2 regions of the Faecalibacterium sp. OM04-11BH genome follow, and region 2 is predicted to be linked to the other one. Evidence: predicted binding sites of a transcription regulator. Region 2 holds the regulator's gene; the other holds the start of a gene.
The links. The regulator HrcA, encoded in region 2, represses chaperone genes, less so after heat shock. The targets are predictions, from matches to a motif close to TGTTAGCACTCNNNNNNNNNGAGTGCTAACA.
Positions count from the first base shown of each region.

Region 1: htpG (molecular chaperone HtpG) is a predicted target of HrcA. The motif match lies at 1,989-2,019, and genes of this name have one in related genera.

Region 1 covers NZ_QULS01000002.1:267,133-271,820, forward strand. Annotated here, with positions in the region: gene DXB44_RS03020 (hypothetical protein) at 1-389, opposite strand, end outside; gene DXB44_RS03025 (alpha/beta hydrolase) at 528-1,304, opposite strand; gene DXB44_RS03030 (C-GCAxxG-C-C family protein) at 1,305-1,796, opposite strand; gene htpG (molecular chaperone HtpG) at 2,078-4,006, shown strand; gene DXB44_RS03040 (5-bromo-4-chloroindolyl phosphate hydrolysis family protein) at 4,114-4,688, shown strand, end outside.
Region 2 covers NZ_QULS01000009.1:97,380-102,067, forward strand. Annotated here, with positions in the region: gene DXB44_RS09385 (hypothetical protein) at 1-1,717, opposite strand, end outside; gene hrcA (heat-inducible transcriptional repressor HrcA) at 2,440-3,513, shown strand; gene DXB44_RS09400 (nucleotide exchange factor GrpE) at 3,510-4,127, shown strand; gene dnaK (molecular chaperone DnaK) at 4,229-4,688, shown strand, end outside.

The sequences.
Region 1 (4,688 bases), on a different contig from region 2:
GGGTTTGCCCGCTTGAGGGTCAGATCTACCAGATACTGCTTGCCGTCGCCCAGTTCTTCCAGCTGGGCAATCTTTGCATTGGCAGCGGCTTCGTCCGGGTACCACTGGATGAGGAAGAAGTTTTCCGCTTCCACCCCGTAGTACAGCCAGAAGCCGTCTGCCCGCAGCAGATCATCCAAATGATCCACCTCTTCGCCGTCCGGCAGGCCAAGGCCTTCCTCTGCGTAGAGGTTTTCCGGCTCCACCTGAAGCATCTCAATAACCTGAATGGAGCTTTGCAGGTATTCGTCCTGCGAGGTGCTTTTATCGGAGCGCTCCCAGCCGGTGAGAAATGCCTGCATAAGCAGGTCGCGCACCTTGATGCGCGGCAGTGTGGGATCCATAACCATTTTTGTTTCCTTCTTTCGTGGTCTTATCCCCGTTGGACAGTATACGGCATACGCCTGTGCAAGTCAACGGTTTATTTGTGAATTTTTTGTAGGTACGGCCAAAATTTACAAACGCTTTTCCTGTTTCAGTCGGTTATCTCAGGCATGGAAGGAAAAGGTATCGTTCAGCCACTCCACCGCAAGCTTGACCCAGTGGTGGCGGTGGGCGCTGTCGGCATCCACCTCCGGGGTGGAGATGCTGGTGCCGTGGCATCCCTTTTCAAACAGGTGCACTTCGCATGGCACGCCTGCCTTGTGCAGGGCGCTGAGCAGCAGCAAGGTGTTTTCCACCGGGACAGTTTCGTCCTCCATGGTATGCCAGACGAACACCGGTGGTGTGGCGGGGGTGATCTTATCCTCCAGCGTAAAGCGCTGGTGGGCGGCAACATCCTGCGTGCCTGTCAGCTGCACAAAGCTGTCCCTGTGGGCGTATTCTCCGGCGGTAACCACCGGGTATGCCAGCAGCAGGGCGTTGGGGCGCGGCTGGTCTGCCATGCCGGGGATCTCCCACACCGCACCGGACAGTGCCAGATGCCCGCCGGCAGAAAAGCCGCACAAAGCGATCTGATCCGGCAAAATATTCCACTGTTCTGCGTGCTGCCGCACAAGGCCGATGGCCTGTGCCAGCTGCCGCATGGGCAGCGCATCCCGGGCGCTCTCCCTTACTGCGTAGTGCAGTACCGCCGTGTGGTAGCCAGCTGCCGCAAATTGCAGCGCTACGGGGTCGCCCTCCCGGGGGCTGACGTGGGTATAGCCGCCGCCGGGCACCACCAGCACCAGCGGGCGCTGCCGGAAATGCGGCATGGCCTCCACGCTCTCCCGCAGGTAGAGCGTCAGCGTACCGCCGCCGGTCAATTCCAGTTGTTCAATCTGCATTTACACATCCTCCTTATAAAATCCGTGCCGTCCCTCCGGGTGCGCCGCAATAAATTCTGCGCACAGTTCTGCGCACAGGCGGCATAATTCCGGGCAGGGGCGCTTTTTATAGTAATCTGCGGTGCGGTCCTCTGCCGCCGTGCCCCCAGTAGGAGCAGCACCCGCCTTTGCCAGCAGCTCCCGGCAGATGATGCTGCCGCCGCCGTTGCGGCTGCGGTACTGCTCTGCCGCCTGCTGCACCAGTGCGTACATCCGGGATTTATCCTTGGGGTCAGCAGGGTCGGCGTAGACCATGCTCAGCACGGTCACCACACCGCAGAACGCCCCGCACACCTCCCGCATCCGGCCAATACCTGCGCCAAAGCCTGCAGAAAGGCGCAGCGCTGTTTCTTCGGTCAGGCCAAGCTGGGGTGCAAACGCCGCCACCACGCTCTGACTGCAATTATAGCCCTTTAAGAACCATGCGTAGGCGGCATCGCCCTGTTTTGACATTTTCTCACATCCTTCCGGCATACTCGCTCCATTATAGCACAGTCTGCGCAAAAGTGGGAAAGCTTTTCAGGAAAAATTTCGTCCTCTATATAACAAACGATCCCGGAGCGCCGTTTCGTGCACCGGGGCAGCAAATCTTTTACTTTTTTAACTTTTTATGAAAAGCCTTGATTTTCCCTGCAAGTCGTTGTATATTAGCACTCAGAAGTTATGAGTGCTAAGTATCCCGGCAGTTTACCGGGTACGGCGCACCAAATATGTGATAAAAGAGGTTTTGTATTATGGCCAAGAAAGAATTTCAGGCAGAGAGCAAAAAACTGATGGACATGATGATCAACTCCATCTATACCAATAAAGAGATCTTCCTGCGGGAGCTGATCTCCAACGCTTCGGACGCCATTGATAAGCTGTACTATAAGAGCCTGACCGACACCTCCGTGGGCATGAACAAGAGCGATTTCCGTATTCTCATCACCCGCGATAAGGAAAACCGCATCCTGACCGTGGAGGATAACGGCATCGGTATGACCAAGGAAGAGCTGGAGCAGAATCTGGGCACCATTGCCCACTCCGGTTCTCTGGATTTCAAGAAGGACAACAAGGACGAGAACATTGATATCATCGGTCAGTTCGGCGTGGGCTTCTACTCCGCCTTTATGGTGGCCGATAAGCTGACCGTTATCTCCAAGGCTTATGGCTCGGACGAGGCTTGGCAGTGGGAGTCCTCCGGTGTGGACGGCTACGAGATGACCCCCGCCCAGAAGGATACCGTGGGCACCCAGATCATTCTGCACATCAAGCCGGATACCGACACTGAGAAATACGACAACTTCCTGGACGAATACGGCATCGTGGCCATTGTGAAGAAGTACAGCGACTATGTGCGCTACCCCATCCAGATGGAGCGCGAAAAGAGCCGTCAGAAGCCGGAACCGGACCCCAAGCCCGAGGACTACAAGCCGGAGTGGGAGACCTACACCGAGCTGGAGACCCTGAACAGCATGATTCCCATCTGGAAGAAGCAGAAGAGCGAAGTGACCGATGAGGAGTATAATAGCTTCTACAAGGATAAGTTCGGCGATTACGCCGACCCCGCCCGGGTCATCGTGAGCCGCACCGAGGGTACTGCCAACTACAACGCCCTGCTGTTCGTGCCCAGCCACCGTCCCTACGACTTCTACACCAAAGACTACGAGAAAGGTCTGGCGCTGTACGCTTCCGGTGTTCTCATTATGGAAAAGTGCGCCGACCTGCTGCCGGATTACTTCAGCTTTGTAAAGGGCATTGTGGACAGTCAGGATCTGAGCCTGAATATCAGCCGCGAGATGCTGCAGAAGGACAGCCAGCTGAAACTGATCCACAACGCACTGGAAAAGAAGATTAAGAACGAGCTGCACGCCATGCTGAACAACGACCGTGCAAAGTACGAGGAGTTCTGGAAGGAGTTCGGCCGTCAGATCAAGTTTGGTGCTTATTCTGATTACGGTATGCACGCTGAGCTGCTGCGTGACCTGCTGCTGTTCTGGTCTGCCAAGGAGCAGAAGATGGTCACCCTGCAGGAGTACATCGACAAGATGCCCGCAGAGCAGAAGTACATCTACTTTGCCGCAGGCGACTCCACCGACCGTCTGGCAAAGCTGCCCTCCGCAGAGCTGGTGCTGGACAAGGGCTTTGACGTGCTGCTGCTGACCGAGGATGTGGATGAGTTCTGCCTGCAGATCCTGCACAGCTACCCCCGCAAGGATGCCGAGGGCAAGGACGGCACCGTGGAGTTCAAGAACGTGAACAGCGGTGATCTGGGTCTGGAGTCCGAGGAGGAGAAGAAAGCCGCCGAGGATGCCACTGCCGAGAACAAGGCACTGTTCGATGCCATGAAGGACGCGCTGAACGGCAAGGTGAAGGAGGTTAAGGTCTCCACCCGCCTGAAGGATCACCCCGTCTGCCTGAGCTCTGACGGCCCGCTGTCCATTGAGATGGAGAAGGTGCTGTCCAAGCAGCCCGGCAGCGAGGGCGTGAAGAGCGACAAGGTGCTGGAGCTGAACGTGAACCATCCCGTGTTTGCTGCCCTGAAGGCCGCACAGGAAGCCGGTGACACCGAGAAGCTGAACAAGTACAGCGCCCTGCTGTACGCACAGGCACAGCTGATCGAAGGTCTGCCCGTGGATGACCCCGCCGCTTATGCCGAGGCCGTTTGCAGCCTGATGAAGTAAGTTTTTCACGCACAGAAATACCCCCTTAACAAAAAGGCCGCGCTCCGCTATAATAGAGTGGAACGCGGTCTTTTATTTTTATCTTTCTGTGAAAGGAAATTTATTTCATGGAGCCGAGAAAACATTATTTTGCAAAGATCCCCACCATTGCCATCTTTATCGTGATGGCGATGTCCGGGCCGTTAGGGGTGCTGTTGTTTATCCTGAAAGGCATCGACCAGAAGGTGCAGAAGGAAGAACAGGAAGCTGCCCGTGCCCGGGGTGACTACCGCCCCGCCCCAAACGCACCCATGCCTAAAACGCCGCCTTTCCCCGGGCAGGATGTTCCCACGGCAGAGCAGAAGAGCGCAAAGCAATGGCATAAAAACATTGCCACCCTCTGCACCATCATGGGTGCTGTGTTTCTGTTTGCCGGCGTGACGGACGCGGTGGATGTCATCAGTGTGTGGAAGTTTTGGCCCGACCCCGGGGAGCTGTTTTCCAATATTGCCATGGCCATTGGCGGCGGCGGTGCACTGCTGACCGGCCTGCGGATGAAGAGCACCCGCAAGCTGGAGCGGCTGCTGGATAAGGTGGTAGGCGAGCGGGATAATATCTCTTTGCCGGAGCTGTTCGCCGCTGCCGGGGTGGATGCCGCCCGCGGACGCGCTGCCGTGAAAAGCGCCATCGAGCACGGATACTT
Region 2 (4,688 bases):
ATTTGGTGATGGTCACAGGCACTTTTTTCAGGCTGTTCCATGCGCGGATGATGCGGGCATTGGTCACCTTGGTGTCCGGGCCGAAGGTTGCGCCGTGGTCGGAGAGCAGACCCTGCTCTGCGCACCAGCGGGCGGCTTTCTGCTGCTCGATATTGTCAGCGGGGATATCGGTATACAGTGCGGTGCTTACGGGGTCGGGCTTGCCGGCAGTCGTCCACAGGACGTTTGCCAGCTCCTGCCGGGTAGAGGGGATAAAGCCGTCCGGCAGCGCATAGTGCAGGTACAGGGAAGAACCGTAGACATAGGTGGCATAACCCAGACCTGCAGTGCCCAGCACGATGCCAAGTGCGGCTGCGCCGGAAGAGAACGCCGGGTCAAGCTCGCCGGGGTCGTCCGTTGGGGGTGCCGAAGGCTCCTCGGTCACCAGAACGATCTTTTCAAAATTCTGCACAGGGATCTCGTAAATGTAGCTGTCGCTATCGCTGTCAGGGATGGGGAACTGTTCACCATCTGCAAGGTAATAGAGCAGTTTGGTATTGGTCTTTACGGTAATGGTATTGGCCTGCCGCTCAGACATACCGTGGGGCACATAAAGTTTGCTGTAGCCGTTTTCAGACCAGTCTCCATTTACAGGCACTTTGAAGGCTCGGTAACTCTGATCGCTCACAGTGGCAAAGGTCGTGTCGCTGCCTTCCGGCAGGGTGGGCTTGCTTACAAAATAGCCGCCGGTGATCTGAAGATTGGTCGGGTCGGTGTCGCTTACATTCACAGCTTGGGTAAACAGGCCGCCGGTGATGGAAAGCGGGGAGCGACATCTTTCGATGAAAACCTCGCCGTCAAACAGGCCGTCGCTGATGGTGATGGGGGCGTCATTATTCTCAAGCTTCATACTCTTTTCAAAGGTCCCGCCCGCGATCGTGGCCTCCGTGTCGGAGGAGGCGTATACCTCGACAACTTCCTCAAAGGTGCCGCCGGAGATGGTTCGGTAGTTGCGCACATCCCCTTGGAAGTTACCATTGGAGATGGTGCCGTAGTTGAACACCTCCCCTTTGAAGGTGCCGTCGGAGATGACGCCGGGGATGGACATATTATTGTTGTCGTAGCTGTAGTTGTTGTTCACCTCTCCTAGGAAGGTGCCGTCGGAGATGGTGCCCCAGTTGACAACAGCCCCTTGGAAGGTGCCGTCAAGGATGACGCCGGGGATGGACCCCTGATCGTTGTAGTTGCGGTGGTTGTACACCATCCCTTGGAAGGTGCCGCCGGAGATGGTGCCGTCATTGCTGGTTTCACCGCCGACGGTGCCGCTGTTAAATTCGGCATCTTTAATACGGAGAGTTGCCTGCAATGCGCTTTCAGCCTCGGCCTCCGAGGAGGGCTGCAGGGCAAAAACGCCATTGTACAGCCAACAACCGGAGTCAGCGCTGTAGTACCAATGGGTACCGTCGCCGCTGCCTGCGGGCGTGCCATCGGCGTTCAGCTGGATGGTAATGCTATCGGCGGTGCCGTTCTCCGCGTCCAGATCACGGCTGCTGCGGGTGGCGGCTTCCTCCTCGGTGCTGCGGGAGGCGTCGGCCTCCTGTACAAGGGGTGCAGCCTTTTTGGCCGTGGTCTGGGCAGGTGCATCAAACACCGGGGCGGCTGCCAGTGCAGACACCGGCAGCAGGGACAGCAGCATACTGCCGGTCAGCAGGATGCTTACAATGCGTTTGGCTTTCATAAAATTTCGCTCCTTTCGTGTGGGGTTTATACGGGGTGTCGTTACTATAAATATACCACAAATTGGGCAAAAACAAAAGAAATTCTGCGCGAATGGGGGTTAAAACTGCGCGAATGGCTGAAAAGGAGGGAAAACTAAAACACTGCTGCCCGGGGATGTTCTCTTTTGACACCAAAAGAGAACCAGAAAAGTGTGCGCTTTGCGGGGTGACTTTCTGCCTGCCTTCAGCGTGCAGGGACGCTCCGCTGGGCCAGAGGCAGGGAGGGGTGTTCCGACTCCCCCCTCCCTACCTCTGGACTCCACCCGCCCCGCAACGGGCCAAGGGCTGCACGCCCTTGACAAACCTAAAGCAGAAGTCGAAGCACAAAAAAGCTAGCGCTGCGCCAGTCGGCGCTATCGCTTTAACGCTTTTTCGCTTCTCCATCCATAGCCCCTCAGTCGCTGCGCGACAGCTCCCCCAAGGGGGAGCGGGCACGCCCGCAAACTTTGCGCTTGAGCCGGAAACTATGCCACCATGCCAAAGGCTCCCTCCCAGAGGGAGCTGGCAAAGCCGCAGGCTTTGACTGAGGGAGTTCACACCCCCTTTATGACAGAATTATGAATCTTTATAAACATTTTTGCAAAGGGCTTGACAGCAGGGCAAAAACGGTTATAATGGTCTTAGCACTCAGGAACAAGGAGTGCTAAACAAACAAAAGCAATACAAAAAGGAGGCAGGCGCTATGACGATGGATGCACGCAAGCAACGGGTCTTGCAGGCAATCGTGGCGCTGTATGGCCTTGAGGGCGAGCCGGTGGGCAGCAGCGTGCTGGCAAACTACTTTGACATGGCAGTGTCCAGCGCAACGCTGCGCAACGAGATGGCGGCGCTGACAAAGCTGGGCCTGCTGGAGCAGCCCCACACCAGCGCAGGGCGTGTGCCCAGCGCCAAGGGCTACCGGTATTATCTGGACAATCTGCTGACCGATGATCAGCCGCTGGACCGCGTTACCCGCGCCCGGGTAGATGCGGTGTTCGCCAGCCTTGACCACGAGCCGGAAAAGCTGGCACAGGGCGCTGCCAAGGCGCTGGCCGCCATCAGCGGCTGCACCGCCGCCGTCAGCACCCCCTGCGCCGAGGATCTGTGCATCGCCCATTACGAGGTGGTGCAGGTGGGCCGCAGCGCAGCCGCAGTGCTGGCTGTGACCACCGCCGGCTACGTCCGCACCCGGGTGGCGCGGGTACGCACCGGGCTTTCCCGGGAAAATGCAGCTGCCCTTGCGGCGCTGCTCAACCGCAACCTTACCTTTGTGGCGCCGGTGGATCTTTCCACCCGGATGCTCAGCGAGCTGTGCAGCCAGATCGCACCGGAGCTTGTGCCGGTGGTCAGCGCCGCAGCCGCAATTTTGCAGGACAGCGTAAAGCCCCATGTATTTCTGGGCGGCGAGCAGTACCTGCTGGACTGGCCGCAGCTGGACGGCCGGGTGGGTGATATCCTTACCCTGCTGAACGACGAAGAACAGGCCGCAGACCTGATCGCACCCCCGGAAAACCGCAGCGAAAGCGTGCTGCTGGGCGAGGATCTGGAACCGCAGATCCCCGGGCTGTGCATCGTGAGCGACCGGTATCTGGTAGGCGGCGGGCTGTGGGGCTCCATTGCCCTGATCGGCCCCACCCGGATGCCCTTCCAGAAGCTGATGCCCCTGCTGCACGAGTTTGCAGACCAGCTGGGCGAGGGCATGAGCGGCAAACGAAAAGACACCCCGCAGGCTGCCGTACCACGGCGGACTGTGATCTATAAGGAGGATCTGGAATGAGCGAAGAAGCAAAGAACACGGTGCCCGAGACCGAGCAGCCGGAGACTGCCCCCGAGGAAAAGACTGCTGCCGCAGCGCCCGAACAGGCTGCTGCCGAAGCTGCCACCGAAGAGGACAAGAAGAAGGACGGCGGCTGGTTCAACAAGAAGGCCCGGGAGATGGAAGCCATTAAGGCAAAGCTGGATGCAGCGGAAAAGAACGCCGCACAGGCCAAGGATCAGCTGCTGCGCATGGCTGCCGAGTACGACAACTACCGCAAGCGCTCCACCCGCGAGGCCGACCAGAAGTTTGGCGACGGTGTTTCCCATGCAGTGGAAAAGATCATCCCCATTCTGGATACGCTGAATATGGCTGCCAACGCCCCCACCACCGATGAGAACTACAAAAAGGGCGTGGTCATGACGCTGGATAAGGCGGCAAAGGCACTGGAAGCCCTCCATGTGGAGGAGATCGAGGTGCTGGGCAAGCCCTTTGACCCCAACTTTATGAATGCTGTGCAGCAGATCCCCGCCCCGGACGGGCAGGAGAGCGGCACGGTGGTCACCGTTTTCCAGAAGGGTTACAAGCTGGGTGACAAGATCATCCGTCATGCAACCGTTGTGGTGGCTGAATAAATAAGCCGAACCTCCCGCAAGGGAGTTTGCAATAACATCCGCTTGACATCATCATAAGCATCATATAAACAAGATTTGTTCTTTCGAGAGGAGACTTCATTATGAGTAAGATTATTGGTATCGACCTTGGTACTACCAACAGCTGCGTAGCTGTTATGGAGGGCGGCGAGCCTGTTGTTATCGCCAACTCTGAGGGTGCCCGCACCACCCCGTCCGTTGTCGGCTTCACCAAGACCGGCGACCGTCTGGTAGGTCAGGTTGCAAAGCGTCAGGCTATCACCAACCCCGACAACACCGTTTCTTCCATCAAGCGTCAGATGGGCACCGACCACAAGGTGACCCTGAACGGCAAGGAGTACACTCCCCAGCAGGTCAGCGCTATGATCCTGCAGAAGCTGAAGGCTGATGCCGAGGCTTATCTGGGCGAGACCGTCACCGAAGCTGTCATCACTGTGCCTGCCTACTTCAACGACAGCCAGCGTCAGGCAACCAAGGACGCAGGCACCATTGCCGGTCTGAACGTCCGCCGTATCATCAACGAGCCCACCGCAGCTGCTCTGG